DNA from 3 places in the Mycolicibacterium tokaiense genome. Region 2 is predicted to be linked to each of the others. Evidence: predicted binding sites of a transcription regulator. Region 2 holds the regulator's gene; each other region holds the start of a gene.
The links. Region 2 encodes LexA, which represses DNA repair genes until DNA is damaged. Its sites were predicted from a motif close to CGAACANNTGTTCG; they were not measured.
Positions count from the first base shown of each region.

Region 1: G6N58_RS27790 (HNH endonuclease signature motif containing protein) is a predicted target of LexA. The motif match lies at 6,615-6,628, and genes of this name have one in related genera.
Region 3: G6N58_RS01265 (HNH endonuclease signature motif containing protein) is a predicted target of LexA. The motif match lies at 5,513-5,526, and genes of this name have one in related genera.

Region 1 covers NZ_AP022600.1:5,761,827-5,771,520, forward strand. Annotated here, with positions in the region: gene G6N58_RS27770 (5-oxoprolinase/urea amidolyase family protein) at 1-1,952, shown strand, start outside; gene G6N58_RS27775 (CYTH and CHAD domain-containing protein) at 2,036-3,496, shown strand; RNA gene rnpB (RNase P RNA component class A) at 3,501-3,913, opposite strand; gene G6N58_RS27785 (MFS transporter) at 4,059-5,234, shown strand; gene G6N58_RS27790 (HNH endonuclease signature motif containing protein) at 5,231-6,610, opposite strand; partial or broken gene G6N58_RS31375 (IS110 family transposase) at 6,857-7,279, shown strand; gene G6N58_RS31380 (transposase) at 7,644-8,255, shown strand; gene G6N58_RS27800 (class I SAM-dependent methyltransferase) at 8,341-8,961, opposite strand; gene G6N58_RS27805 (NAD(P)/FAD-dependent oxidoreductase) at 8,958-9,694, opposite strand, start outside.
Region 2 covers NZ_AP022600.1:4,265,318-4,275,011, forward strand. Annotated here, with positions in the region: gene G6N58_RS20815 (acyl-CoA dehydrogenase family protein) at 1-940, shown strand, start outside; gene G6N58_RS20820 (sunset domain-containing protein) at 1,118-3,511, shown strand; gene lexA (transcriptional repressor LexA) at 3,545-4,246, opposite strand; gene G6N58_RS20830 (LysM peptidoglycan-binding domain-containing protein) at 4,542-5,021, shown strand; gene nrdR (transcriptional regulator NrdR) at 5,134-5,598, shown strand; gene G6N58_RS20840 (PhzF family protein) at 5,603-6,307, opposite strand; gene G6N58_RS20845 (alpha/beta fold hydrolase) at 6,363-7,385, opposite strand; gene G6N58_RS20850 (proteasome assembly chaperone family protein) at 7,508-8,503, opposite strand; gene sthA (Si-specific NAD(P)(+) transhydrogenase) at 8,681-9,694, opposite strand, start outside.
Region 3 covers NZ_AP022600.1:267,589-277,282, forward strand. Annotated here, with positions in the region: gene G6N58_RS01245 (2,3-butanediol dehydrogenase) at 1-938, opposite strand, end outside; gene G6N58_RS01250 (flavin-containing monooxygenase) at 1,058-2,878, shown strand; gene G6N58_RS01255 (polysaccharide deacetylase family protein) at 3,001-3,645, shown strand; gene G6N58_RS01260 (DNA-deoxyinosine glycosylase) at 3,642-4,124, shown strand; gene G6N58_RS01265 (HNH endonuclease signature motif containing protein) at 4,129-5,508, opposite strand; partial or broken gene G6N58_RS31285 (IS110 family transposase) at 5,755-6,177, shown strand; gene G6N58_RS31290 (transposase) at 6,542-7,153, shown strand; gene G6N58_RS01275 (amidase) at 7,222-8,619, opposite strand; gene G6N58_RS01280 (AraC family transcriptional regulator) at 8,634-9,452, opposite strand; gene G6N58_RS01285 (VOC family protein) at 9,480-9,694, shown strand, end outside.

The sequences.
Region 1 (9,694 bases), 1.5 Mb from region 2:
ACTGGCCGGGCCGAATCGGCTACTGGCACATCGGCGTTCCGCCGTCGGGCCCCATGGACGACCTGTCGTTCCGCCTCGGCAACCGACTGCTGGGCAATGCCGAGGGCGCCCCCGGCCTGGAATGCACCCGCGGCGGTCCGACGTTGCGGTTCCCCGACGGCGCGCGGGTGTGCGTCACCGGAGCACCCGCGCCGGTCAGCGTCGACGGAACCGCTGTGCCGCAGTGGCAGTCCATTACCGTGCCGCCCGGGGGCACGCTGACGGTGGGAATGATCACCGGACCCGGCATGCGCAGCTACGTGCTGTTCTCCGGCGGCCTGGTGGAGCCCGACTACCTGGACAGCACAGCCACTTTCACCATGGCAGCATTCGGCGGGCACGACGGCCGGGCCCTGCGCGCCGGCGATGACCTGACCATCAGCGGTGACCCGGGGGCCGATGAACCGGCACCCGAGCGTGCCGCCCGGGTCGCGATCGAGGAACAGCCCAGCATCGGACACCGCTGGGAGCTGGCGGTCACCGAGGGTCCCCACGGGGCTCCGGAGTTCTTCACCCGCGCCGACATCACCACGCTGCTGAGCACGGACTACACCGTCCACTTCAACTCCGACCGCACCGGCGTGCGCCTGGAGGGACCCAAGCCGCAGTGGGCCCGCACCGACGGCGGCGAGGCCGGGTTGCACCCGTCGAACATCCACGACAACGCCTATTGTGTTGGTGCACTGGACTTCACCGGCGACACCCCGATCCTGCTCGGCCCGGACGGGCCCAGCCTCGGCGGCTTCGTCTGCCCCCTGACAGTGGTGCGCGCTGATCGCTGGAAGCTGGGTCAGCTGGCCCCGGGCGACGCCGTGCGGTTCGTCCCGGTGCGGGCGCAACGCGCCCCCTCGCTGGACCGCCTCGACGTGCAACGCAGAGCGTCGTTCCCGGTGGTGTTCTCCCGGTCCGGTGACGGCGACGACGGCGTGCTGGCCCGCTTCCAGACCCGGGACGGCACCGACGTGACCCTGCGACGCAGCGGCGACGGCGGGGTGCTCATCGAGTACGGGCCGATGCTGCTGGACCTGGCGATGCGCGCCCGCGTCCATGTGCTCTACGAGGAGCTCAGCCGGCGGGGCATCGACGGGATCACCGAGATGGTGCCGGGGGTGCGCTCGCTGCAGGTGCAGTTCGACCCGAGCAGGCTGAGCATCGACGAGCTCACCGAGCTGCTGGCGGGCATCGACGAAACCCTGCCGGCCACCGAGCAGCTGGTGGTGCCCAGCCGCGAGGTCCGCCTGCCACTGTCCTGGGACGACCCGTCGACGCACGAGGCGATTCAGCGCTACATGCACGGTGTGCGCGCCGACGCGCCCTGGTGTCCGTGGAACATCGAGTTCATCCGGCGGATCAACGGCCTGGCCGACGTCGAGGCGGTGCACGACATCGTCTATGGCGCCCAGTACCTGGTCCTCGGGCTCGGCGATGTCTACCTCGGCGCACCGGTGGCCACTCCTTTGGACCCGCGGCACCGACTGGTGACCACGAAGTACAACCCGGCCCGGACCTGGACCCCGGAGAACGCCGTCGGCATCGGCGGTGCCTACATGTGCATCTACGGCATGGAAGGCCCGGGCGGCTACCAGTTCGTGGGCCGTACCACCCAGGTGTGGAACCACCGGCATCCCCGCGATGCCGGTTCCTTCGAACCGGGCACGCCGTGGCTGCTGCGCTACTTCGACCGGATCAGCTTCTACCCGGTCAGGGCTGCCGAGCTGATGGATCTGCGGGCTGACACCGCCGCCGGCCGCGGGGACGTGGACATCGCAGACGGCACCTTCTCCCTGCCGGATTACCTGGAGTTCCTGGCCGCCGACGCCGACCCGATCGCGGCGTTCCGCCGCCAGCAGGCCGACGCCTTCGCCGCCGAACGCCAGGCGTGGGACACCGCCGGGGAGTTCACCAGAAAGTAGCCGTCAGCGTGCGTAGCTCGCTGTTCACCTGGGTGTGGCACTCTGTTCAGATTCTCGGACCCATCCCAGCAGCGAAGGTGGACATGCCAACCGCGAAACCGACCCGGCACAAGGAGATCGAGCGCAAGTTCGACGTCACCGAATCCACGGTGTCGCCGTCCTTCGACGGACTGAACGCTGTCGCCCGGGTGGAGCTCTCCCCCGCCGAGTCACTCGACGCCGTCTACTACGACACCGCCGGCCATGACCTGGCCGCCCACAAGATCACCTTGCGCCGCCGCACCGGGGGCAGCGACGAGGGGTGGCACCTCAAACTGCCCGCGGGCGCCGACGCGCGCACCGAGGTCCGGGTGCCGCTGGAGGCCGGTACCGACACTGTGCCGGCCGACCTGCTCGACGTGGTGCTGGCGATCGTCCGGGACCGTCCACTGGCGCCCGTCGCACGCATCAGCACGACTCGCCACATCCAGCTGCTCTACGGCGCCGACGGGGTGGCGCTCGCCGAGTTCTGCGATGACCAGGTGACCGCATGGGCCACCGACGGTGACGAGCAGGCATGGCGGGAGTGGGAACTGGAACTGCTGTCCCCCGACGCCGACCCCGCGCTGTTGGGCCGGCTCGGCAATCGCCTGCTCGACGCCGGCGCCGCCCCCGCCGCCAGCGGGTCGAAGCTGGCCAGGGTCCTGGGCAGCGCCCCCGCCCCAGCACCGACGCCCGAGGATCCGGTGCACCGCGCGGTCGCCGAGCAGGTCGCCGAGCTGGTGGAATGGGACCGCGCCGTGCGCGCCGACGTCTGGGATTCGGTGCACCAGATGCGGGTCACCACCCGCAAGCTGCGCAGCCTGCTCAAGGAGTCCGAGGAGTCCTTCGGCCTGACCGACGACAGCTGGGTGCTGGACGAACTCAAGGCCCTGGCTGCCATCCTGGGCGTGGCCCGCGACGCCGAGGTGCTCGCCGAGCGGTACGAGAAGTCGCTGGCCGACCTGCCCGCCGAGCTGGTGCGCGGCCCGGTGCACGAGCGGCTGGTCGACGGCGCCCAGAAGCGTTACGCCGTCGGGCACCGCAGGTCGCTGGCCGCCATGCGCACCCCGCGCTACTTCCGGCTGCTGGACGCCCTCGAAGAGCTGGCCACCTCCGAGCCGGTGACCACCGACGGTGCCGAGCACAAGCCGGTGACCGTCGACTCGGCGTACAAGCGGGTCCGCAAGGCCGCCCGGGCCGCCGACGAGGCCACCGAGGACCGCGACGAAGCGCTCCACCGAATCCGCAAGAGCGCCAAGCGATTGCGATACACCGCCTCGGCACTGGGCGCCGACAAGGTGGCCGGCGCCGCCAAGGAGATCCAGACGCTGCTCGGCGACCATCAGGACAGCCACGTCAGCCGCGCCCACCTGCTGCAGGAGGCCGAGGCCGCCCACGCCGCCGGCGAGGACACCTTCACCTACGGATTGCTCTACCAACGCGAGTACGAGTTCGCCGAGGCGGCGCGGCTGCAGGTGGAGGATGCGCTGGCGGCGCTGCAGAAGGCGGTGCGCAAGCTCTGAGGGGCGAACGAGCTGGCCTGTAAGCCGGATTCTGTCCTGAACCCGTGAGGGTTCAGTGGCGACCATCCATCTGGGCACACCGTCGCCGGGTACCTCGAGCGGCCTACCCGCAGACTCGGGCGAGCAACCCTCGAACGTCTGCGCGATCGCGCCCCCACGCGATCTTCTTGGCCTTGCTTCGGGTGGGGTTTGCCTAGCCATCCCGGTCACCCGGGATGCTGGTGCGCTCTTACCGCACCGTTTCACCCTTACCAGTACTGGCGGTCTGTTTTCTGTGGCACTGTCCCGCGAGTCACCTCGGATTGCCGTTAGCAATCACCCTGCTCTGTGAAGTCCGGACTTTCCTCGAAAGATCCGGCCGTCCCTCCTCCCCCTCTGCAGGACCGGTCGGTCTTCCGCGGCCGCCCAGCCAACTCGTTCGCCCAACCAAGGTACTGGTTACCGCAGGCGAAAGGCGAATGAATGACGGCTGCCCCCAGTGCTCGCCGCCCGGTTTCACGGACGGTGTCATGCCGGTCTGGGCCGTTGCTCGGTGTAATCGATGCAACGAGAGGAACCGTGCTTGAGCACCAGCTTTCACCTGCGTCCGGTGGCACTGGCGTCGTCGACGGCCACCATGTCGATCGCCCCCTCGCTGTTGGTGGCTGCCACCGCGGTCCAGATTTCGGCGGATCTGCACCTCGACATCGGTCAGGTCGGTCTGGCGGTCTCGGGGTTCTACGGCGCCACCGCCGTCACCACCGCGGCGCTGGGTCGGCTGGTGTCCCGTCAGGGCCCGCGCCGCAGCCTGATGGCGGTGATGACGGTCAATGCCGCGGTGCTGGTGATCCTGGGCTTGGCGCAGAACATCTGGGTGATGGCGGCCGCGCTGCTGGCGGGAGGGATGGCCAACGGCGCGGTGCACCCCGCCAGCAACGTGGTGCTCGCGGAGGGTGTGCGGGGGCATCTCGGTCTGGCCCTGGGGATCAAGCAGTCGGCGATGCCGGCCGCCGGGATTGCCGGAGGTCTGGCCGTGCCGGCCATCGCCCTGACGGTGGGCTGGCGGTGGGCTTTTGCCGTCGCCGCCCTGGTGAGCTGCGGGCTGGTCGTGGCAGCGTTCTGTCACCGGCCCGACGCCGGTCCGGCCCGACTCCACGTCGACACCGAAGGTGTGTCCGGTGCAGCGTTTCCGCTGCGGCTCCTCAGCCTCGGCGTCTGTTGCGGAGCGGCCGCCGGGACCTCGTTGACGGTGCTGCTGATCTCCGGCACCGTGGCCTCGGGCATGCTGGCGCCCGGGCAGGCCGGCCTGCTGGCCGCAGGCTGCGGCACCCTGGCCGTGCTCGCGCGCATCGGCCTCGGCCGGTACGGCGACCGCCGCCCGCAGCGTGATCCGACGGTGAACGCCGTTGCCCTGCTGTTCCTCTGCTGCGTCGGCGGTGCCCTGATGGCAACGGGGTGGCCTCCGCTGTTCGTTCTCGGCGCGACGCTGGCAGCGGGACTGGGATTCGGGTGGACTGGGCTGGTCCATCTGGCCACCATGCGCGCACACGCCGACGACCCCGCCCGCGCCACCGGAACCCTGATGACGGGCTTTGCCACCGGATCGTTCCTGGGCCCGCTGGTAGTGGCGCAGGTGGCCTCGCAGTGGGGCTACCGGCCCGTGTGGATCAGCGTCGCGGCACTGGCGTTGATCAGCGCGCTGGCGCTGGCGGCCGTAATTCGCAGTGGCCGGCGCAGCCTGGCGCGCACTGCGGGTTAAGGGTCGTCGCCGGGGTCGATGATCCGTTCCGGGTGGTGGAGGTTGTTGGTGCGGGACTGGCCGCAGTCGAGGTGTGGCGGCGGGATCCACTCGGTGACACCATCCTCGGGGCGGTTTCTTGTGGTCCATCCGGTGGTCTCCACCATCCGATTGTTCGGCCCGCACGCCAACGTCAGGTCCTCGATGTCGGTGCGCCCACCGTCCTTCCAATCCTGATTGGCGTGATGCACCTGGGAACGGTAGGCGCTGGCGGTGCAGCCGGGCATCGTGCAGCCCCGGTGCTTCGCGAGCAGCATCAACCGCTGGGCGAGGGTGGCGGTCCGGCGGGCCCGGCCCAGATGCAGCGGTAGCCCTTTGCCGTCGAACAGCGCCAGCCATGGGCGGGAGTGGGCGGCGAACTTCAGCACATCGGCGATCGGCAGCAGCGTGCCGCCGGCGGTCAGCCCGTGGCCGGTGCCCTTCTCCAGATCGGTCAGACTCACCGTGATCACCACGTTCGCCGGTAATCCGTTGACGGTCCCCGTCGGCTGCGTGGTGAGCAGGCGTTGGCACAACGCCAGCAGCGCGTCGTGATTCCGCTTGCCCGTGGTGCGGGTGTCGTTGCGTATCTGCTCTTCTGTGGGTTCACCGTCAAGGCAGGGGTTCTCATCAGCCGGGTTGCACATCCCCGGGGCGGCGTTGCGCTCCAGCAACGGCTCCAGAGTCGCCCAGGCCTCCGGGGTCAACAAGCCTTCGAAGGGCCGCATCCCGTCGGGGCGTTGCTTGCCGACCCGGATGTAGGCCAGGGCTTGACGGTCCTCATCGGAGAGCTCCCCGTCCTGGTTCAGCAGATAGAGCATGTGCGCTGCGGCTGTGCGGAACGCCTCAGGCCCCAGCTCACAGGCATGCTGGGCCAACTTGGCCTCGGCGTTGGCCCGGGTCTGAAAATCCACCGCCAACGGCAGCTTGCTGAAGAACCACCGCAGATGCTTGATGTGCTCGGCGCCGATCAACCCCTGCGCCTGACCGCGCGCGAACGTCGGCATGGAGGGTGCCAGCGGTTCACCGGTCAGCGAGGTCCGCGGCCCCAACAACGCCGCCTCATCCAACCGGCGGCGCGCCTCCGAGGTGGAGATCCGCAGCCGCTGCGACAGCACTGCCGCGTAATTCTTGGCACCCAAGGCCACCGGTGAACTCTGAGACGTGATCCGCTGATACACCCGATGATCGAGCACCGGCTGCGCGCGGTGCACGGCTTCGCGGCGCTGCTGCACATTCAACAACTCGGCATCGGAGAACGCGTCGATGGACAGCCGATTCATCCGGGCGGTCAGTTCTTCGATCTGCGCCAGGGCAGCCAGCATCGCCTCTCGGTCTGCGACTGCCGATCTGCCCATGCCTCGAACATATAGGCGACCACCGACATTTAGATTGAGTGAGTGCTCGCGGACAGCCAGGCTACCGACTGGAACCTTCTGGGATTCCTGATTTCTGAGTGGCTGTCGCGGCACAACCTGCGCGATTCTGGTGTCCCTGTTCGGGAACTTGGAGCCGACTGATGGTTGGACTCCTGCTTATGGAATGTCTGGGCTATGCCAGCCTCGATCGCAGGTTAACCACCCACTTGATCGAAAGGACATGGCATGGAACTGATCCTAGGCATTGATGTCGCCTGCAGGGCTGCTCATCAAGCGTCCCTGGCGCGCCCTGACGGGACCTTCGTCTGGACAGGTCGGCGATTCTTCACTCGCCCCGATGAACTCGAGAAGCTCTGGACCGCTTGCGGACTAAAGAAGCGCGACACCGTACGCATCATCATGGAACCCACCCGCAACGCCTGGGCGCCGTTGGCATCGTGGTTCCGCCACCGAGGTGCACGAGTGTCCATGGTTCCCACGACGCAATCTGCCGATCTACGAGCCTATTACTCCAAACACGCCAAAAACGACCACCTCGACTCCAAAATGCTGGCCCGGCTGCCACTCCTGCACCCCGAAGGATTGCGCGATCACACCGGCGGCGGCCCGGCTGAGCCACTGCGCCGGATCGTCAAAATCCGATCATCCATCGTCAAACGCCGCACCGCGGTCTTTCAACGCCTCGATGCCCAACTGGAGTTGCTCGGCCCGGCCTGGTACGACGCCTTGAGTGCCCGATTCGGCAAGACCGCCCTAGAACTGCTGGCCCGCTACGCCGATCCCAACACAGTGATCCGCCTCGGACATGCACGGCTGACCCGATTCCTGATCCGCCACTCCCGCGGCGCCTGGCGTGAAACCTACGCCACCGCGATCCTCGCTGCAGCTCGGGAATCGTTGCAGCTGTGGGGCTCTGGCGACGACGCGCGCATCGATTTCGCCGAGTTGGCCGCCGATATCGCCGTAGAAGCCGAACAAGCCCTTGCGTTGACCGAACAAATCGACGACCTCGATGAACGAGCCGCCAACCTCTACGCCGAAGCCGACCCCAACGGCATCATCGCCTCCGCGCCCGGCGTCGGTCCGATCATTGGCGCCGTCATCGCCGGCCGTCTCGGGACCCCACCGATTCCACTCGTTAGCTGCCATCCGCGCCTACTCCGGGCTGATTCCCAAGCTCAACCAGTCCGGGCAAACCCATCAACAGACCGGATTGACCAAGGCCGGCGATCCGCTGCTGCGGGAAGCGCTCTTCGCCGCCGCCGATCATGCCCGCAAGACCGATCCCCAGTTGGCCGCCAAGTACAAACGGCTCATGCAAACCGAGCGTCATCATGACTCAGCGCTCTGCCACATCGCCACCATACTGCTGACCCGTATCGCCACCTGCCTCCGCACAGGTCAGCCCTACAAAATGCGGGATATCGACGGCCGACCCATCCACGCTGACGAAGGCCGAAAATTGGTCACCGCCCACCACCGCGTCGACCAGAAGATTCGAGTCAAGGCCGCCGACACCCGCCGCACACAGCGACTCAAAGGAAGGACGGGCCGGGGACAACAGGAGTCGCCAAGCGCTCCAATCCACCGGCCCGTCAACCACAGTCTAGAAGCCGCCTCATGACTTGACATCGCTTAGGAACTCAAAAATCCGCGTGATGTTACACGCGATACTCAAGTGGTACAGGTGTTTTCGATCCCTGCCGCGCTCAGCCCCGGCGCCGCAGCACCATCACATTGTCAGCGATCCGGGCCTGCTGCCCATCGGGCCCGGTGGCGTCGCGCATCGCCGCCTCGGCGCGCACCACCTCCCAGTCGGACTCCGGCAGCGCCAATCCGGCCAGCACCTCCTGCACCGAAGCGAAGTGGTGATCCTGGTGGCGGTGCCCCGACCAGGGCGGCGCCTCACAATGATCGACGAGCAGGAACAGCCCGCCGGGCGCAACGGCTGCTGCGGCACGCCGCAGCAGCGTGTAGCGGTCCCACTCCACCGGCGACTGCAGGAACTGCGCGGACACCAGGTCGAACTCGCCGTCGGGGAAGCTGCGGGTCAGGTCATGGTGCTGGAAGTCGATGCGAGAAGCCAACTCTCCGGCATCCTCGGCAGCCCGCCGCAGCGCCTCATCGGAGATGTCCACGGCCGTGACCTGCCAGTCCCGCGAGGCCAGCCACTTGGCGTCACCGCCTTCGCCGCAACCCAGGTCCAGCGCCCGCCCCGGCGGCAGCGCGTCCGCCACCTCGACCAGCCGCACATTGGCCGCGCCGCTCCAGCGTCGGGCCGACTCGCGGTACATGGTGTTCCAGAGTTCCTGTGTCTCGGCACTGTTCATCGTGCGTCTCCTCGTGGGGGTATCGGAAGTCCGACGTCTTCGGACATCAGTGTCTGCATGATCGCTGCGCCGGCCAGTGCCCCTGCGGCCACTGCGGCGGCCACCTGCGGCATCTGGGTGCTCACGTCGCCGGCGGCGAAGACGCCGGGAATACTGGTGCGGCAGAACGCGTCCACCTTCACCGCGTCCACAACAGCGGGACCCGGCTCAGTGAACTCCACGCCCAGCTGCTGCGCCAGCGCCGAGCGCTGGTGCAGGGTGGTCGACACCAGCAGCCCACCCCGCAGCAGGCGCTCGTCGTCATCGAACACCACCGCCTTCAAGCGTCCGTCCGCGCCGTCGAGGCGCACGATCCGGCGTTCGTCCACGGACACCTTGGCCGCCGAGAGCAGAACCTGTTGTGCGGCATCCAGTTCGGCGCGGCCATTGGTCAGCAGCACCACGTCGTCGCTCCAGCCGCGCAGCAGCAGGGCCATGTGCACGGCGCGATCGCCGTTGGCGCACACCGCCAGCGGCCGGTCGCGGACCTCCCAGCCGTGGCAGAACGGGCAGTGGAACACCGAGTCACCCCACAGCTCCGCAGCGCCGGGCAGGTCGGCGGGCCGATAGTCCATGCCGGTGGCCAGCAGCACGGTGCGGGTGCTGATCTCGGCGCCGTCGTCCAGCCGCGTCACGAACCCGCCGGCCACGGCAGTGGCGTCCACCACGGTCCCGTCCCGCACCTCCACCGTGG
Region 2 (9,694 bases):
CTACAACTGCATCCTGACCGAGGAGACCACGGCGGGGCGCTACAGCGGGATCGGTTTCGGGCTGCACAACGACGTGGTGGCGCCCTACCTGCTGCGCCTGGCCACCGAGGAGCAGCGTCAGCGCTGGCTGCCGGGTTTCTGCAGCGGCGAGCTGATCACCGCGATCGCCATGACCGAACCCGGCACGGGCAGCGACCTGCAGGGCATCAAGACCCGCGCGGTCAAGCAGGACGACGGCAGCTGGGTGCTCAACGGCTCGAAGACGTTCATCACCAACGGTATTCACTCCGACCTGGTGATCGTCGTCGCGCAGACCGACCCCGACAAGGGTGCGCAGGGCTTCTCGCTGCTGGTTGTCGAGCGGGGGATGGAAGGCTTCGAGCGCGGGCGTCACCTCGACAAGATCGGCCTGGATGCCCAGGACACCGCGGAACTGTCGTTCACCGATGTGAAAGTGCCCGCGGAGAATCTCCTCGGCGACGAGGGCATGGGTTTCATCTATTTGATGCAGAACCTGCCGCAGGAGCGGCTCAACATCGCCGTCATGGCAGCCGCAGCGATGGAGGCGGTGCTCGACGAGACCATTCAATACACCAAGGAGCGCAAGGCTTTCGGCAAACCGATCGGCAGCTTCCAGAACAGCCGGTTCACCCTGGCCGAGCTGGCCACCGAGGCCACCGCGGTGCGGATCATGGTCGACGAGTTCATCCGGCTCCACCTCGATGAGAAGTTGACCGCCGAACAGGCCGCCATGGCCAAGTGGTGGACCACCGAAGCGCAGGTGCGTCTGGTCGACCGGTGCCTGCAATTGCACGGCGGTTACGGCTACATGCGTGAATACACCGTCGCGCGCGCATTTCTCGATGCACGCGTGCAGACCATCTACGGCGGGACCACCGAGATCATGAAAGAGATCGTGGGTCGCAGTCTCGGGGTCTGAGCCCCCCAATAGCACAACATCATGCGCGCAAAACGCATCCGGCCTGCACGTGAATTCGGTATGAGGTGGGTATTGTCGTCGAAATGACGGCGATATGGCCATATTGTGCTCGGCTATTGTCCGTGAGTTGACGGAATTGGCTTTTCGGGCACCGGCCGGTAAACGCGGGGAGTGGGCATGAGAACGCAGCGGAACCCATTGCGATGGGCCTTCGGAGTTCTGGCGGTGATGTGTACCGCAGTTGCCTTCGTGGTGCCGTCGGCTCCGGTCGCGCACGCCGACCCTCAAGGAGATGCTGTCGCCGCCATCGATGCGGCCTGGGTGGCCGCCGGCGGCGACACCTCACCGCTGGGTCCCAAGGTGGGCGGGGTGTACCCGGCGGGTGCGGGCTTCGGACAGGACTTCGCCAGCGGCGCGATCTTCTTCTCGCCGGGCACCGGGGCCCGGTCCATGTTCGGCGCCATCCTGGACAAGTACCGCGCCGTCGGGGGGCCCGCCGACAGCGGCCTGGGCTTCCCCAACATCGACGAGGGTCCCGGCCGCGCGCCGGAGAGCCGCAACGTCACGTTCGACTCGCCCGAGGGTGCGGTGATCTTCTGGACCCCCGCGACGGGGGCATGGGTGGTGCGCGGGATCATCAACGCGGCCTGGGACCGCCTGGGCGGCTCGTCCGGGCCCCTCGGTGTCCCGACCGGCGATGAAACGTACAGCGGCGAAACGATTTCCCAGACCTTCGCCGGCGGACAGATCAGTTACGACACCGCCGCCAAGACGTTCACCACCACACCGCCCGAACTCGCCGGACAGCTCGCGGATCTGCCGCTGCCCGACGACGCCACCAGCGCGATCAACGTGGCCTGGCGGGTGGCCGGTGGCCCCACCGGGCAGTTGGGCGCCAAGACCGGCGACCAGTACGCAGTGGGCGACGGCGGGGCCGGCCAGGACTTCAACGGCGGCAAGATCTTCTACTCGCCCGACACCGGCGCGCACATCGTCAGCGGCACCATCCTGGAGAAGTACGAAGAGGCGGGCGGGCCCACCGGGGAGCTCGGTTTTCCCGTCACCAACGAAGCCGACGGTGACATCCCGGGCAGCCGCGTCAGCACGTTCGGCGCCGAGGGCGAACCGGCCATCGTATGGACACCTGAACACGGTGCGGTGATCGTCCGGGGCCCGATGAAAGCAGCGTGGGACGAACTCGGTGGCAGCGGCGGTGATCTGGGTGTACCGATCGCCGATCAGACCGGCGACGACACCATCACGCAGAACTTCAGCGGTGGCCAGGTCACCTACAACAGCTCGAACAACACGTTCAGCACCCAGCCCCCGGAGCTGGCCGAGCGGCTCTCGGGTCTCGAGTTGGCGCAGCAGCCCGCGCCCAGCGCCACCTCGGCGCAGCCGTCGGCGCAGGACGAATCCGACGCCGAGTCCGGCGGGCAGAACTGGTACCCGTGGGCGATTCTCGGGGTGGCGGTGGTGTTGGTGCTGGCGCTGGCCGGCTTCCTGGTGGCGCGACGCCGCGGCGCCGGTGGCCCCGCGGTTGATCAGACGGGTGGCTACGGTCCGATGCCCGGTGATGACCGGAGCGAGTTCGAGCCGACTGAGTTCGAGCGGAGCGAGTTCGAGCGGGGTGGCCTCGCCGATTCGGGGGACACGCGCGACGACGCGGACCGGGGCCTGTGGGCCACGGCACCATCGGCGCAGACCAGCGGTCCGTCGACTCCCGCGGACCACGATTCCGACGACACCGCGTATCTCGCCGCGCAGCCGCCCTGGGCCAAACGCGAGCCCGGTGCGACGCCCTGGTCCGGCGCTGACGTCCCGTCGGAATCCGGCGCTGAACCGGTGAGCGGGCCGGCGCTGTTCACCCATCACGGCGCCCACGAAGGTGACGACCTCGACGCCGAGGTGGACGAGCAGGATCCCGACGATGTGGATACCGCGCCCACCCGGGTGCAGTCCGATCCCGACGCACCCTCCGGCCGGCACGCCGCCGTGCCCGCCGAGGACTCCCGGCCGCCGTGGTTGACCGACGCGGATTACGAACCGCCGGCGTCGAACTCGTTGTTCGCACCGGTGTACGGCGCCCCGCCACCGCCTGCCGACGGGCCCCTGGCCGAGCACGATCCGCGGGCCTATGGCGGAGACCATGAGCAGAGCGAGCACCAGCAGTACGACCATGGGCAGACCGATTACCCGGATTACCCGGAGTCCGACTACACCGAGCCCGTCGAGGAGACCCCGCAGCCGGAGCACTACGGCCATCCGGGGTACGACCATTCGGAATCGGACCACGGCGCCGAATCCGCCTACGACCCTCAGGATTACGCGCAGCCCGAGGAACTGGGCGCAGGTGCGGCCTCCCCCACGGGCTTCTCGTCGGCACCCCCGGCCATCCATCTTCCGCTGGAGGATCCCGACGAGGCGCCCGAGGGCTATCCCGTCAAAGGCAGCATGCGCACCGGTACTTATCACCCACCAGGCTCGGACTCCTACGAGGTGACGGTGGCCGAGATATGGTTCGCCAGCGAGGAATTGGCCGAGGCCAACGGGTTCACCAAAGCGGAGTGATCGGCCGCAAGATCTGACCCGGCCGAGGCCGGGTCAGATCTTGCGGATGACCGTGACGACTTTGCCCAGGATCGCGGCATCGTTGCCCGGAATCGGGTCGAACGCGGGGTTGTGGGGCATCAGCCACACCTGACCGCTGGTGCGTTTGAAGGTCTTCACCGTGGCTTCACCGTCGATCATCGCTGCGACGATATCGCCGTTGTCGGCCACGTTCTGTTGTCGGACCACCACCCAGTCACCGTCGCAGATGGCAGCGTCCACCATCGACTCGCCGACGACCTTGAGCAAAAACAGCGAGCCCTCACCCACGAGTTCGCGGGGGAGCGGGAAGACGTCCTCCACGGCCTGTTCGGCCAGGATGGGACCACCTGCGGCGATGCGGCCGAGCACCGGGACGAACGTGGGCTCCGGCAGCGCATCCGAACCCGCCACATCGGTGACGACCGCCGCCGCCGCATCGTCGGCTCCCCGGACGTCGACGGCGCGGGGCCGGTTGGGGTCGCGCCGCAGGTAGCCCTTGCGCTCCAGGGTGCGCAGCTGATGCGCCACCGAGGAGGTGGACGTCAGACCGACCGCATCGCCGATCTCGCGGATGCTGGGGGGATAACCCCTGGTGGTCACCGAGGTGCGGATGACCTCGAGGATGGTGCGTTGCCGTTCGGTCAACGACGGGTCTGGAGAAGTGCCGCGCCAGCCGTCCTGCGCGTCTGAGCCTGTGTCCGTGCTGTCACCCATGGCACCGAATGTAATCGCCAGAGCCACCAGAATCAAACATGTGTTCGAGGCGTGTCGCCGATCGCTGCCGTGCATCCCGGCGTGACTGCTGAGGCGGATGAGGCGAACTTTTTTGTCGGTGGGCCGGTTTATCGTTCGGCAACAGATCGATCACATGTTCGGATTCAGGCTTTTCCTTCGAACGTGTGATCGAGTAAATTCGAACACAGGAGCGAACATGGACCAGCTCGACCGCCCTCGTCACACCCGTCCCGGCCGCTCACGTCATCACGTCCCACATTCGAAAGGATCCGCCATGACCATCACCTCGACCCTGCCCCCGCGTCTGCCCCAGCCCGCTCCCGTCGGTGATCCCACCACGCTGCGGTACCGCCCCGCCGGTGAGCAGGCCCGTCGGCGCCCTGCCGAGATCCGCCCGTCCGGTGCTGCGCTGCGGCAGCGCGGCACCGGGGTGCGCGTCTCGCGGGCGCCACACCGCCGCGCCCGCGCCATCACGCCGGTCACCACGGTCGGTCTGGCTCTGCTGGCCGCCATGATCACGGTGTGGCTAGGTGCGGTGGCGGAGTTCGGCCAGGCCATCCAGGGTGGCTCGGCACCGGCGCCGGCCAAGTTGGCCGTCGTGCAGGTGCAGTCCGGGGAGACATTGCAGACTGTGGCCGCCCGCATCGCGCCGGAGGCCCCCATCGGTGAGACGGTGCAGCAGATCCGTGAGCTCAACCGCCTCGAGGGCGCAGCGGTGAACGCCGGGCAGACGCTGATCGCCCCCGTCGGCTGAGACCATGGGTCTGATGGCTGCGGCCACTGCCATGGCGGTGGCTGGCGCGTGCGCGGCGCAGGTACTCTCTGAGGCGGGGGTAACACGTGTCGAATACGGCGAAGGAGCGGTAATGCACTGTCCTTTCTGCCGGCATCCGGATTCGCGTGTGGTGGATTCCCGCGAAACCGATGAGGGTCAAGCCATTCGGAGGCGCCGCTCGTGCCCGGAGTGCGGACGCCGGTTCACCACCGTCGAGACGGCGGTGCTGGCGGTGGTCAAGCGCAGCGGTGTCACCGAGCCCTTCTCCCGCGAGAAGGTGATGCGCGGAGTGCGCCGGGCGTGCCAGGGCCGTCAGGTCGACGACGACGCCCTGAATCTGTTGGCGCAGCAGGTCGAGGACACCATCAGGGCGGCGGGGTCGCCCGAGGTTCCCAGCAACGAGGTCGGTCTGGCCATCCTCGGCCCACTGCGGGACCTCGATGAGGTTGCTTACCTACGATTCGCGTCGGTGTACCGCTCGTTCTCGTCGGCGGATGATTTCGAGCAGGAGATCCGCGCTCTGCGCGAGCACCGCCGGGTGTCCGCGTCCGGCTGACCGGTCAGGGCAGGTGCACCGTGCGAGGGCCATCGTCGACCACGCGTCCTGCGACCTGCACCCAGCCGGTGGGGGACCAGCGGGTTCGGATCTGAGATCCCTTGCCCTGCGTGATGTCCAGGTCGCGGCTCAGATGTTCGGTGATCCGCACCGCGGCAGCGCCGGTGGCCTCGTCCTCGGCGATTCCCAAGTTGTTGGCGAACATTCGCGACCTCAACGCCCCGGCATCTTCGTCGATCCATGTCCACAGATAGTGCTCCACGTCATCGGAGTAGTCCGCGGGGTCGGCGTCGGCCAACGCCTCGACTGACGCGAGCTGGTGGATGAGGAACTCAGGTGCCCATTCGGCGCGAGCGCTGATTCCGGTCAGCCCGTCGTCAGTGTCGACACCGTAGGTCACCTGCACCACCCCGGCCGGCACCTGCAGGGTGTGCACCGCGGTGCCCTGCTCGCGCAGCCACCACGCCGCGCCCACGGTCGGGTGGCCGGCAAAGGGCAGTTCGGTGACCGGCGTGTAGATCCGGACGTGGGCGGAACTGCTGTCCGCCTTCGGCGGATCGACGAATATTGTTTCGCTGTAACCCAATTCGTTGGCCAGCTGCTGGCGTTGCCCCGGGGGTACGGCATCGGCGAGCGCTACTCCCAGGGGGTTTCCGTAATTGCCCGCAGCGTCGGTGAACACCCGCAGCACAGTCACGTCGATACCCATGTACCGACTCTACGTGGCGCAGGCGGGGGTGTTTTCAGCGAGTCCGCCGACGGTGTCAGGTGGCGCTGCGCTCGTCGTGCCCCATCGCGTCCAGTACGGCCACCCTGGTATCGACGGTGCCGGAGATGGAGCGCTCGCGCACCCCGTCGCGCAGCAGCTGGCGTAGCGCAGCCTGGTCGTATTCGGCGGGTTCGGTGGTGTCGATGAAGCGCTGCACCACCTCGACGAAACGATCGGGGTCGTCGTGGAACGGAAAGTGGCCTGACCCGGCAAAGATCTCCAACTCAGAGCCGGGCATCGCGGCGTGTGCCATCCGTGCGTGACTGACCGGGATCACCACATCGCGGTCGCCCCAGATCAGTTGCACCGGAACACTTTCGGTGAGGTAACACCGGTCCAGCATGGTCACCACCTGGCCACGCCAGTCGACCACGGCGCGCAAGGTCCGGGTGAACGCCGATGAGGCGGTCGGTTCGGGCAGGTCCCGCAGGATGCGCAGCACATGGGGCAGCTCACGGCCCAGGGAGGTGTTCCCGAGCAGGCTGCCGGCCACCTTGCCCGCCACCTGCACAGCGGGCAGCACCAGAGGCAACCGCAGCAGCGCCAGCGCTTCCCCGCCCAACGGCAGGGACGCCGCCCGCAGGGCAATGTTGACGTCGTGGGTGACACCGCCTGCCCCCACCAGAATCAGGCGTTCCACCAATTGCGGGAACTGGTAGGCGAACTGCATGGCCACGCCGCCACCGAGGGAGTGCCCCACGACGGTCACCCTCTCGATGTCCAGCACACCCAGCAGGTCGCGCATCCCGTTGGCGTAGGCGGCCACCGAATAGTCGGCGCGCGGTTTGTCTGACTGCCCGTGACCCAGCAGGTCCGGGGCGATCACGGTGAACCGCTGCGCCAGCTTGGCCTGCACGCTGGCCCAGGTGGTCGAGTTGTCGCCGATACCGTGGATCAGCAGCAGCGCCGGGCCGGAACCGGCGATGCGGAACGCCCGCCGGTAGCCGTGGATGGTGCGGAAGTCGAGCGTCGGGGTGACCTCGCGGACGGACCGCAGGTTGGGTTTGCGCTCGCTCATACGGTCACCGAATCACGGCCCGGGCACCGAACTGGAGAGTGGGTCATGTACGCCAACTTCGTCGTCGGGCCCCGTGGCGGCGGTACCGAGGCGGATACCGTCAGCTGACCCGCACCGGCGACTCAGCTGTTCTCGTCGTCTCCAAACGGGTCCGCAGACGGGTCACCGGCCTGTTGGGCCAGGAAACGCTCGAACTCCGCTCCGAGTTCATCGCCGCTGGGGAGGTCCTCGTCCCTGGCGAGCAGAGAGCGGTTCTCCTGTGCGTCGACGAATGCATCGTACTGTCGCTCGAGCGCGGTCACCACCTGGGCGACCTCGCTGCTGCCCTCGACCTGCTCGTCGATCTTGATGCGGATCTCCGCGGCGGCTTCGGTCAGGCGTTCGGTGGGAAGCTGCAGCGAGCTGGACTTCGCCACCTGCTCGACCAGCGCCTTCGCGGCTTCGGGGTAGGCGGTCTGCGCCAGGTAGTGCGGCACGTGCACGGTGAATCCCATGACCTCGTGGCCGTGCTGGGCCAGCCGGTACTCCAGCAGATTGGAGACGCTGCCCGGAACCTGCACCTCGCCCACCCACGGCGTGTGATCGGCGATGAGTTCCTTGTTGTTGGCGTGCGCGGTCATCGTGACCGGGCGGGTGTGGGGCACCGCCATGGGGATGGCGCCCAACCCGATGGTCCGGCGCACCCCGAGACGCTCGGCCAGCAACCGCACCGCGGTGATGAACCGCTCCCACTTCAGGTCGGGCTCCAGGCCGGCGAGCAGCAGGAACGGGGTGCCCACGCTGTCGTGCAGGGCGTAGAGGTTCAGCTCGGGGGTCTCGTAGTGGGTGAAGTGGTCGGTCTTGAACGTCATCAGAGGTCGCCGTGACCGGTAGTCCAGCAACTCGTCGATGGCGAAAGACGCCACCAGTTCGGTGTCCAGCGACTCACGCAGGTGGTCGGCGGCCAGTTTGATGGCGTGCCCGGCATCGGAGAAGCCTTCGAGGGCGTGCACCAGCACCGGTCCGCGGCCGTCGGCAGACGACAGTTGAGGAGCCGGGAATTCCAGCTCGTACATTCCGCTCTCCTCCGGCCGGTAGGCGCGGTCCGAGTCCTGTCCGGGATCGTCGGTGTGAGCCATCTGTTCTCGCCTCCTCGTGCTGCGCAGGACACGCGGTGTACGTCGTGTCCCGCCCATTTTCTCTCAGCCCCGCGTCTGCGTGGCGGCAGCCCCGCCGTCACATCGAACGTCGGGTGGGGCGGCCGGCATTCCTGCGCGTACACAGGAGTACCCAGGCCGGGCCGCAGCAGACAGGTGTCAGCGCCGGAATTCGTGCAGGGCCCGCAGCTTGTTCATCACATCCAGCGCCGCGACCTTGTAGGCCTCCGAGAACGTCGGATAGTTGAAGACCGCGTCGACGAGGTACTCGACGGTGCCGCCGCAGCCCATCACGGCCTGGCCGATGTGCACCATCTCGGTGGCGTTGGTGCCGAAGATGTGGACACCCAGCAGCGTGAGGTCCTCGGTGGAGACCAGCAGTTTCAGCATGCCGTAGGAGTCGCCGGCGATCTGGCCGCGGGCCAGTTCGCGATAACGGGAGACACCGACCTCGTACGGAATGGCGTCCTTGGTCAGGTCCACCTCGGTGGCGCCGACGTAGGAGACCTCGGGAATGGAGTAGATCCCGATGGGCTGGAGCTCGGTCATGGCGTGGGCGGGTTCGTCGAACGCGTGGTAGGCAGCCAGCCGGCCCTGGTCCATCGAGGTGGCCGCCAGAGCCGGGAAACCGATGACATCGCCGACGGCGTAGATGTGGTCGACCTTGGTCTGATAGTTGTCGTCGACGAAAATCCGGCCGCGGTTGTCGGCCTCCAGGCCGGCGTTGTCGAGGTCCAGATGGTCGGTCTGGCCCTGGCGGCCCGCGGAGTACATCACCGTCTCGGCGGGGATCTGCTTGCCGCTGGCCAGCGTGGTGACCGTGCCGGAGGCGCCGACGTCCACCGCTGTCACCTCCTCGCCGAATCGGAAGGTGACAGCCAGGTCGCGTAAGTGGAATTTCAGCGCTTCGATGATCTCGGGGTCGCAGAACTCCAGCATGTTGGCGCGCTTTTCGACCACGGTGACCTTGGTGCCCAGGGCCGCGAACATCGACGCGTACTCGATGCCGATGACACCGGCACCCACCACCACCATCGACGTCGGAATGAACTTCAGATCCAGGATGCCGTCGGAGTCGAGCACCCGTTGCTCGTCGAACTCCACACCGGCCGGCCGGGCCGGCTTCGTGCCCGTGGCGATGACGACGTGGTGGCCGCTGACCGTGACGCGTTC
Region 3 (9,694 bases), 4.0 Mb from region 2:
TCGTAGGCACCCTGGGCCATCAGGTTGATCACCGCCTCGAAGTCGGCGCCGGTGTAGCACAGCGAGCCCTGGATTCGGGACTCGTTCATCACCAGGTTGAGAAGTGGTGTGGTCAGGGGCTTTTCGTAGATCGCCACGCTCACCATCGGCTTGCGGGCCCCGACGCAGGCCAGTGCCGTCTGCACCGCAGGCTGCACCCCGGCGGCGTCGAACACCGCGTCAGCCTTGCGGCCACCGGTGTGGTCGGCGATGAACTCCGGCACGTCGAGCTGGGAAGGATCCAGGGTCCTGGCGCCGAGGTGCTCGATGGCGGCGCGCCGGGTGGCCGACGGCTCCACCACGAACACATCGTCGATCCCCTTGCCGCGCAGCGCAAACCACAAGCCGATGCCGATGGGGCCGGCGCCGAACACCATGGCCGTGTCCCCGGGTGTGGTGTCGCCGAGGGTGGCGGCGTGGTAGGCCACCGACATCGGTTCCACCAGTGCGCCGAGTTCCAGGGACACAGTGTCGGGCAGCCGGTGCAACATGTGGACCGGAACCACCGAGTACTCGGCCATGCCACCGTCGGACATCAGGCCGTGGAACCCGATCTGCGCGCAGATGTTGTAGTTGCCGGCCCTGCACGCCGCGCACTCGTGACAGGTGTACAGCGGCTCGACGGCCACCCGGTCACCTTCGGACCAGCCCGTCACCCCGTCGCCGACGGCGGTGATGGTGCCGCTGAACTCGTGCCCCAGCGTCAGCGGCAGCTCCTGGTGGGTCAGCGGATGCGGCGAGGTGGGCACGAAGATCGGACCGGCGTAGTACTCGTGCAGGTCGGTGCCGCAGATGCCGTTGAACCCGACGCGGAGCTTGACGGTGCCCGGTGCGGGGTCCGGTTCGGGGATCTCGGCCACTTCGACCTTGTTGGGTCCGTGGTACACAGCTGCTCTCATGCCGCCATGTCTATGTGACCGCCGACACACGGCGAAAGAGTTGCAGGGGGTTGCGTCGGACGGCTGCAACGGTGCGCAACTCTTGCTGCGGGTGGCGCTCGGGGTGTGCCCTGGGTCACATGACTACCACTCTTGAACCTTCCGTTGATCTCAGCCCGCAGCAGCGGGTCGACGCCTGGCTCGCCGATTTCGAGGCCGCGCTCGCCGTCCGCGACGTGCCGCGCGCGGCCGCCAAGTTCGCCACCGACAGCTTCTGGCGCGACCTGGTGGCCTTCACCTGGAACATCAAGACCGTCGAAGGCCGCGACGGTGTGGCCGACCTGCTGACCGAACGCCTGGCCGACACCGATCCGTCCGGGTTCCGCACCCGGGAGGCTCCGGTGCAGGAGGGTTCCGGGGAGGAGGCAGTCACGTCCGCGTTCATCGAGTTCGAGACCGGCGTCGGCCGTGGCATCGGGCACCTGCGCCTCAAGGGCGACGAGGCCTGGACCTTCCTGACCGCGCTGCAGGAACTGAAGGGACACGAGGAACGCAAGGGCCCCTCGCGGGTGATGGGCGCGGTGCACGGCAGTGATCCCGACCCGCGGTCCTGGGCGGAGAAGAAGGCCGAGGAGGACGCGTCGCTGGGGCGCACCGTGCAGCCCTACATCCTGGTGGTGGGCGGCGGACAGGGCGGCATCGCGCTGGGCGCACGGCTGCGCCAGCTCGGGGTGCCTGCCCTGGTGGTCGACAAGCACGACCGGCCCGGGGATCAGTGGCGCAAGCGCTACAAGTCGCTGTGCCTGCACGACCCGGTCTGGTACGACCACCTGCCCTATCTGCCGTTCCCGCAGAACTGGCCGGTGTTCGCGCCGAAAGACAAAATCGGCGACTGGCTGGAGTTCTACACCCGCGTGATGGAGGTGCCGTACTGGTCGAGGACGTCGTGCACCTCGGCGCGGTATGACGGCGAGCGTTGGACGGTCGAGGTGGACCGCGACGGCGAGAAGCTGACCCTGCACCCCACGCACCTGGTGCTGGCCACCGGGATGTCGGGCAAGCCGTCCATCCCGACGCTGCCCGGCCAAGACGAGTTCGCCGGCGAGCAGCATCACTCCTCGGCGCACCCGGGCCCGGATCGCTACGCCGGCAAGAAGGTGGTGGTGATCGGGTCCAACAACTCCGCGCACGACATCTGTAAAGCACTGGTGGATAACGGGATCGACACCACGATGGTGCAACGCAGCTCGACCCATATCGTGCGCTCGGATTCGCTGATGGAGATCGGGCTGGGTGACCTGTACTCCGAACGCGCCCTGGCTGCGGGGATGACGACGGAGAAGGCGGATCTGACCTTCGCCTCGTTGCCGTACCGGATCATGCACGAATTCCAGATCCCGCTGTACGACCAGATGCGTGAGCGCGACAAGGACTTCTACGACCGGCTGACCGCCGCGGGTTTCGAATTGGACTGGGGCGACGACGGTTCGGGCCTGTTCATGAAGTACCTGCGGCGCGGGTCCGGGTACTACATCGACGTCGGCGCCTGCGATCTGGTGGCCGACGGCACCATCAAGCTGGCCCACGGCCAGGTGTCGCACCTGACGTCGGATTCCGTGGTGCTGGCCGACGGCACGGTGTTGCCCGCCGACGTGGTGGTGTACGCCACGGGGTACGGCTCGATGAACGGCTGGGCTGCCGATCTGATCGGTCAGGACGTCGCCGACAAGGTCGGCAAGGTGTGGGGCCTGGGCAGCGACACCACCAAAGATCCCGGTCCGTGGGAGGGCGAGCAGCGCAACATGTGGAAGCCCACCCAGCAGGAGAATCTGTGGTTCCACGGCGGCAATCTGCACCAGTCCCGGCACTATTCGCTGTATCTGGCACTGCAGCTCAAGGCGCGCTACGAGGGCATCCCGACGCCGGTGTACGGCCTGCAGGAGGTGCACCACCTGTCGTGAGCTGGGGCTTGTGGAGTCTCACCGGCGCTGGCCGCCGGTGAGGCTCCACATATCGCCCTGGTAAACAGGTAACCGTGTGGCGGTGGGTCATCGGGGTGGCGACGTTGGTGGTCGTCACGTTGATGGCCGGCTACGTGGTGATGAATGCGCGCACGGTCCAGTTGGCCGGCGAGTTGGTATCCCGCGTAGACACGACCGACAAGGTGGTGGCCCTGACGTTCGACGACGGCCCGAGTGCACACGCGCCGGAGGTGCTGGACATGCTGGCGGCTGCGAAGGTGCCGGCGACCTTCTACCTCAACGGCGCCGACTTGGACCGGCATCCCGCCGAGGGCAGGGCGATCGCGGAGGCCGGGCACGACATCGGCAATCACACCTACACACACCGGCGGATGGTGCTGGTGTCACCGACGACTGTCGCCGACGAGATAGAGCGCACCGATGCGGCGATCGCGCGAACCGGCTACCAAGGTCCGGTCACCTTCCGTCCGCCGTTCTGCAAGAAGTTGTGGACGCTGCCGCGGTATCTGGCCGAGCATGATCGCGTCAGCATCACGTGGGATGTCGAGCCCGATTCCGCCGGAAACCCTGACACTGCAACGATTGTCGACGAGACGGTGGGTTCGGTACGCCCCGGGTCGATCATCCTGCTCCATGTGATGGCGGACTCCCGGGCGCCGTCACGGGCTGCGGTGCCGCAGATCATCGAGCGACTGCGCGCTGACGGCTATGACTTCGTGACGGTCAGCGAACTGCTGGGCCGATGAATGTGCAAGGCCTGCCGCCCATCGTCGGCGGTGCACCCACCGTGTTGTTCCTGGGCAACGCGCCGAGTGTGCTGTCGCTGGCGCATCAGCAGTACTACGGCAATCCGCGCAACGCCTTCTGGACCATCACCGGTGCGCTGTACGGGTTCTCCGCGTCAGCGCCATATCCGGAGCGGACGGCCGCCCTGATCAACCACGGCGTGGCGGTGTGGGACGTGCTGCGGTTCTGCCGACGCGCCGGCAGCCTGGACTCAGCCGTGGAGCCGGACAGTATGGTGGCCAACGACTTCGGTGCGTTCTACCGCGAGTATCCCACCATCACCCGGGTGTTCTTCACCGGCGGAGCGGCAGAGGCCAACTACCGCAGGCTGGTCGGATTCGACGACGCGCGCCGGTTCATTCGGTTGCCTTCGACCAGCCCGGCGCACACCATGCCCGTCGCGCAGAAGCTGGCGGCGTGGCGGGAGGCGTTGCAGTGACCACCTATGGGTCATCGCCGGGGTCGATGATCCGTTCCGGGTGGTGCAGGTTGTTGGTGCGGGACTGACCGCAGTCGAGGTGTGGCGGCGGTATCCACTCCGTCACACCGTCGTCTGGGCGGTTGCGGGTGGTCCAGCCGGTGGTCTCCACCATCCGATTGTTCGGCCCGCACGCCAACGTCAGGTCCTCGATGTCGGTGCGCCCGCCGTCCTTCCAGTCCTGGTTGGCGTGATGCACCTGGGAACGGTAGGCGCTGGCGGTGCAGCCGGGCATGGTGCAGCCGCGGTGTTTGGCCAGCAGCATCAGGCGCTGGGCGAGGGTGGCGGTCCTCTTGGCGCGGCCCAGGTGCAGGGGCAGGCCTTTCCCGTCGAACAGCGCCAGCCACGGCCGGGAGTGGGCGGCGAACTTCAGCACATCGGCGATCGGCAGCCTCGTGCCGCCGGCAGTCAACCCGTGGCCGGTGCCCTTCTCCAGATCGGTCAGACTCACGGTGATGACCACGTTCGCGGGCAGGCCGTTGATGGTCCCGGTCGGCTGCGTGGTGAGCAAGCGTTGGCACAGAGCCAGCAGCGCATCGTGGTTCCGTTTGCCGGCGGTGCGGGTGTCGTTGCGTATCTGCTCTTCGGTGGGTTCACCCTCGAGGCAGGGATTCTCATCAGCCGGGTTGCACATCCCCGGGGCGGCGTTGCGCTCCAGCAACGGCTCCAGAGTCGCCCACGCCTCCGGCGTCAACAACCCTTCGAACGGGCGCATCCCGTCCGGGCGCTGCTTACCCACCCGGATATAGGCCAGGGCTTGACGGTCTTCATCGGAGAGCTCCCCGTCCTGGTTCAGCAGATACAGCATCTGCGCTGCGGCTGTCCGGAACGCTTCGGGGCCGAGTTCGCAGGCATGCTGGGCCAACTGGGCCTCGGCGTTCTCCCGGGTCTGAAAGTCCACGAAGCCGGGCAGCTCACGGAAAAACCACCGCAGATGCTTGATGTGCTCGGCGCCGATCAACCCCTGCGCCTGACCGCGCGCAAACCCCGGCATCGAGGGTGACATCGGCTCACCGGTCAGCGAGGTCCGCGGCCCCAACAACGCCGCCTCATCCAACCGGCGGCGCGCCTCCGAGCTGGAGATCCGCAACCGCTGCGACAACACCGCCGCGTAACTCTTCGCACCCAAGGCCACCGGTGAACTCTGAGACGTGATCCGCTGATACACCCGATGATCGAACACCGGCTGCGCGCGGGTGATGGCTTCACGGCGCTGCTGCAGCGCCAACAACTCGGCATCGGAGAACGCGTCGATCGACAACCGATTCATCCGGGCGGTCAGCTCTTCGATCTGCGCCAGGGCAGCCAGCATCGCCTCCCGGTCTGCGACTGCCGATCTGCCCATGCCTCGAACATACGGGCGACCACCGACATTTAGATTGAGTGAGTGCTCGCGGACAGCCAGGCTACCGACTGGAACCTTCTGGGATTCCTGATTTCTGAGTGGCTGTCGCGGCACAACCTGCGCGATTCTGGTGTCCCTGTTCGGGAACTTGGAGCCGACTGATGGTTGGACTCCTGCTTATGGAATGTCTGGGCTATGCCAGCCTCGATCGCAGGTTAACCACCCACTTGATCGAAAGGACATGGCATGGAACTGATCCTAGGCATTGATGTCGCCTGCAGGGCTGCTCATCAAGCGTCCCTGGCGCGCCCTGACGGGACCTTCGTCTGGACAGGTCGGCGATTCTTCACTCGCCCCGATGAACTCGAGAAGCTCTGGACCGCTTGCGGACTAAAGAAGCGCGACACCGTACGCATCATCATGGAACCCACCCGCAACGCCTGGGCGCCGTTGGCATCGTGGTTCCGCCACCGAGGTGCACGAGTGTCCATGGTTCCCACGACGCAATCTGCCGATCTACGAGCCTATTACTCCAAACACGCCAAAAACGACCACCTCGACTCCAAAATGCTGGCCCGGCTGCCACTCCTGCACCCCGAAGGATTGCGCGATCACACCGGCGGCGGCCCGGCTGAGCCACTGCGCCGGATCGTCAAAATCCGATCATCCATCGTCAAACGCCGCACCGCGGTCTTTCAACGCCTCGATGCCCAACTGGAGTTGCTCGGCCCGGCCTGGTACGACGCCTTGAGTGCCCGATTCGGCAAGACCGCCCTAGAACTGCTGGCCCGCTACGCCGATCCCAACACAGTGATCCGCCTCGGACATGCACGGCTGACCCGATTCCTGATCCGCCACTCCCGCGGCGCCTGGCGTGAAACCTACGCCACCGCGATCCTCGCTGCAGCTCGGGAATCGTTGCAGCTGTGGGGCTCTGGCGACGACGCGCGCATCGATTTCGCCGAGTTGGCCGCCGATATCGCCGTAGAAGCCGAACAAGCCCTTGCGTTGACCGAACAAATCGACGACCTCGATGAACGAGCCGCCAACCTCTACGCCGAAGCCGACCCCAACGGCATCATCGCCTCCGCGCCCGGCGTCGGTCCGATCATTGGCGCCGTCATCGCCGGCCGTCTCGGGACCCCACCGATTCCACTCGTTAGCTGCCATCCGCGCCTACTCCGGGCTGATTCCCAAGCTCAACCAGTCCGGGCAAACCCATCAACAGACCGGATTGACCAAGGCCGGCGATCCGCTGCTGCGGGAAGCGCTCTTCGCCGCCGCCGATCATGCCCGCAAGACCGATCCCCAGTTGGCCGCCAAGTACAAACGGCTCATGCAAACCGAGCGTCATCATGACTCAGCGCTCTGCCACATCGCCACCATACTGCTGACCCGTATCGCCACCTGCCTCCGCACAGGTCAGCCCTACAAAATGCGGGATATCGACGGCCGACCCATCCACGCTGACGAAGGCCGAAAATTGGTCACCGCCCACCACCGCGTCGACCAGAAGATTCGAGTCAAGGCCGCCGACACCCGCCGCACACAGCGACTCAAAGGAAGGACGGGCCGGGGACAACAGGAGTCGCCAAGCGCTCCAATCCACCGGCCCGTCAACCACAGTCTAGAAGCCGCCTCATGACTTGACATCGCTTAGGAACTCAAAGATCGGCGCGATGTGACGTCAGATAACCAAGTGGCACAAGGGATTCAGCTGACTGGCGGGCGACGGTCGGCCCACGGTCGGTCGGCCTCGATCTCGGCGGACAAGGCCAGCAAGGTGGCCTCGTCGTAGGGGCGGCCCACCAACTGGATGGATAGCGGCAGGCCGTGGCGGTCGAGCCCCCACGGCACCACCGCAGCAGGCTGCCCCGTCGCGTTGAACGCAGCCTGGTACGGCGTACGCGCGGCGACCAGCGACAGCGTCGACACCGCACCGAGGCGGCGATAGGCACCCACCCGGGACGGCCCGGTCGCAGTACCGGGGGTGATCACCACGTCAACGTCGTCGAAGATCGACAACACCCGCGCGGAAAAATCTGCTTCGGCCGCACGGATTTTCGCGAGACGGGCATCGGAGATCATCCGGCCGATCCGCGCCATACCGCGGGTACGGGAGTCGAGCCGCTCGGCGTGCGGGAGGGTGCGCACGTCGTCGTAGATGCCGCGGAAGTACCGCGGCAGCACGTGTCCGTACACGCCGGTCTTCGGGTAGTCGATCTCCCGGACGATGACGTTGTGGCCGAGTTCGCGCAGCAGCGCGCCGGCCTGATGGACCGCGGCGCGCTGTTCGGCGTCGCGGTGCGCGGTCACCAGCGGAGGAACGTTGACGCTCAACGCGATTCGCAACCGATTGGGCGGTCGCGACGCCGCTCGCACAAAACCACCCTGGGGGCCGGGCATCGCCTTGTCGCACGTGACGTCGAGGAACAGCGCGGCGTCCTCCACCGTATGGGCCAGGGGCCCGTAGACCGACATGCCGCACCAAGCGTCGTCGTGCGGGGCCAGCGGCACGCGGTCGCGCTGCGGTTTGAGACCGTACAAACCGCACCACGTCGACGGGATGCGAATCGAACCCGCCCCGTCGGAGCCCAGCGCGATGGGTGCCAGCCCCGCGGCCACAGCGGCCGCACTGCCACCGCTGCTGCCACCGGGGGTTCGGGCCAGGTCCCATGGGTTGTGGGTGGCGCCGTAGGCGATGGTCTCGGTGAACGGCCAGATCATCATCTCTGGCACGGCGGTCTTGCCCAGGATCACCGCACCCGCATCACGCAGCAGTCGCACCACCTCGGCGTCGCGGGTGGGTGCCGGCCCGTGGGCGTTGCTGCCGTAGGTTGTGGTGGCTCCGGCGACATCGACGTCGTCCTTGATGGCGATCGGTACGCCCAGCAACGGGAGTCGCTCCCCCGCGTCGAGGCGCTCCTGGGCCGCCGCGGCCTCGGCCCGAGCCTGGTCGGCGAACACCGTGCGGTATGCCCGCAACTCAGGGTCGAGCCGGTTGATCCGGTCCAGGTAGAGCTCGGCCAGCTTCGGCGCGGTGACGGCTCCCGTGGCCAGCATGCGTGCCTGCTCGGCGGCCCCGGCGAAGGCCAACTCGATGTTGTCCATCGGCGCAGCGTAGCTCAGGCGCCGTGCACCGCTGCGTATTCGCCTGGGGCGCAACCCAGCATAGACCGGAAATCGTTGCTGAAATGCGCCTGGTCGTACCAGCCGTGACGCACGGCCAGCTCGGCCAGGTCGATGCCCGGGTGGGTTTCGATGTCCAGCGCCGCCCGCTGCAACCGGTAGCGGCAGAGCACCCACTTCATCGGCACCCCGACATACCGTTTGAACACCTTCTGTGTGGTGCGCGCACTCCACGGCGCCCGGGCGGCCACCTGCTCGACCCGGCGGACGTCGGCATCGTCGCGGATGCCGTCGAGCAGGGTGCGCAGAGCCCGGTAGGTGGGATCCGGCTGACCTCGGTGAGAGCTGATCGCGTCATCGAGTTGTGTTGCGGCACAATCACGATCGTCCTCAATCCGCAGCGGCGCCCCGAACAGGTCCCCAACCGGCACCGTCTGCCCGGTGTACGCCGAGGCGTCGTGATCGAAGCGCGCCGCGAATCCGCCGGGATGGAACCGGGCCCCCACCACGGTGCCGCGACCGTGCAGCGTTGTCCGGAAGACGCTGGCCACCACCCCGTGGGCCAGGGTGTTCGGTAGCGGGTGGCCGTGCCGCGGCCCGTCGGTGCCCCACTCGTGGGTCAGGTGCATGGCGGGAAAGGAGATGACGGTGCTGTGGTGCTCCTGCCCGGGTGGCAGGTCCCAGCGCACCGACCAGAAGTGCTCTACGTACTCGGCGGCTGCGGTCGACGGCGCCCACCGGGACAGTTCGAAGGCATCTGCGGAGTGCGCCCGCCCGACGATCCCGAGTTGCGGCGCGTTTTTCCAAGCCGTCACGCACCGATTCTAGAAACACTGGACCGCATGAGCGTGTCACCGATCCCCGACGGCTACACCAGCCTGACCCCCTTCATCGTGGTCGACGGCGCTGCCGCCGCGATCGACTTCTACACCTCGGTGTTCGGAGCACAGCTCCTGGAGAAGATGGACACCCCGGACGGCCTGATCGCCCACGCCGAACTCGACTTCGGTCACGGCCGGCTGCAACTGTCGGACCCCAACCCGCAGTTCGGTCTGGC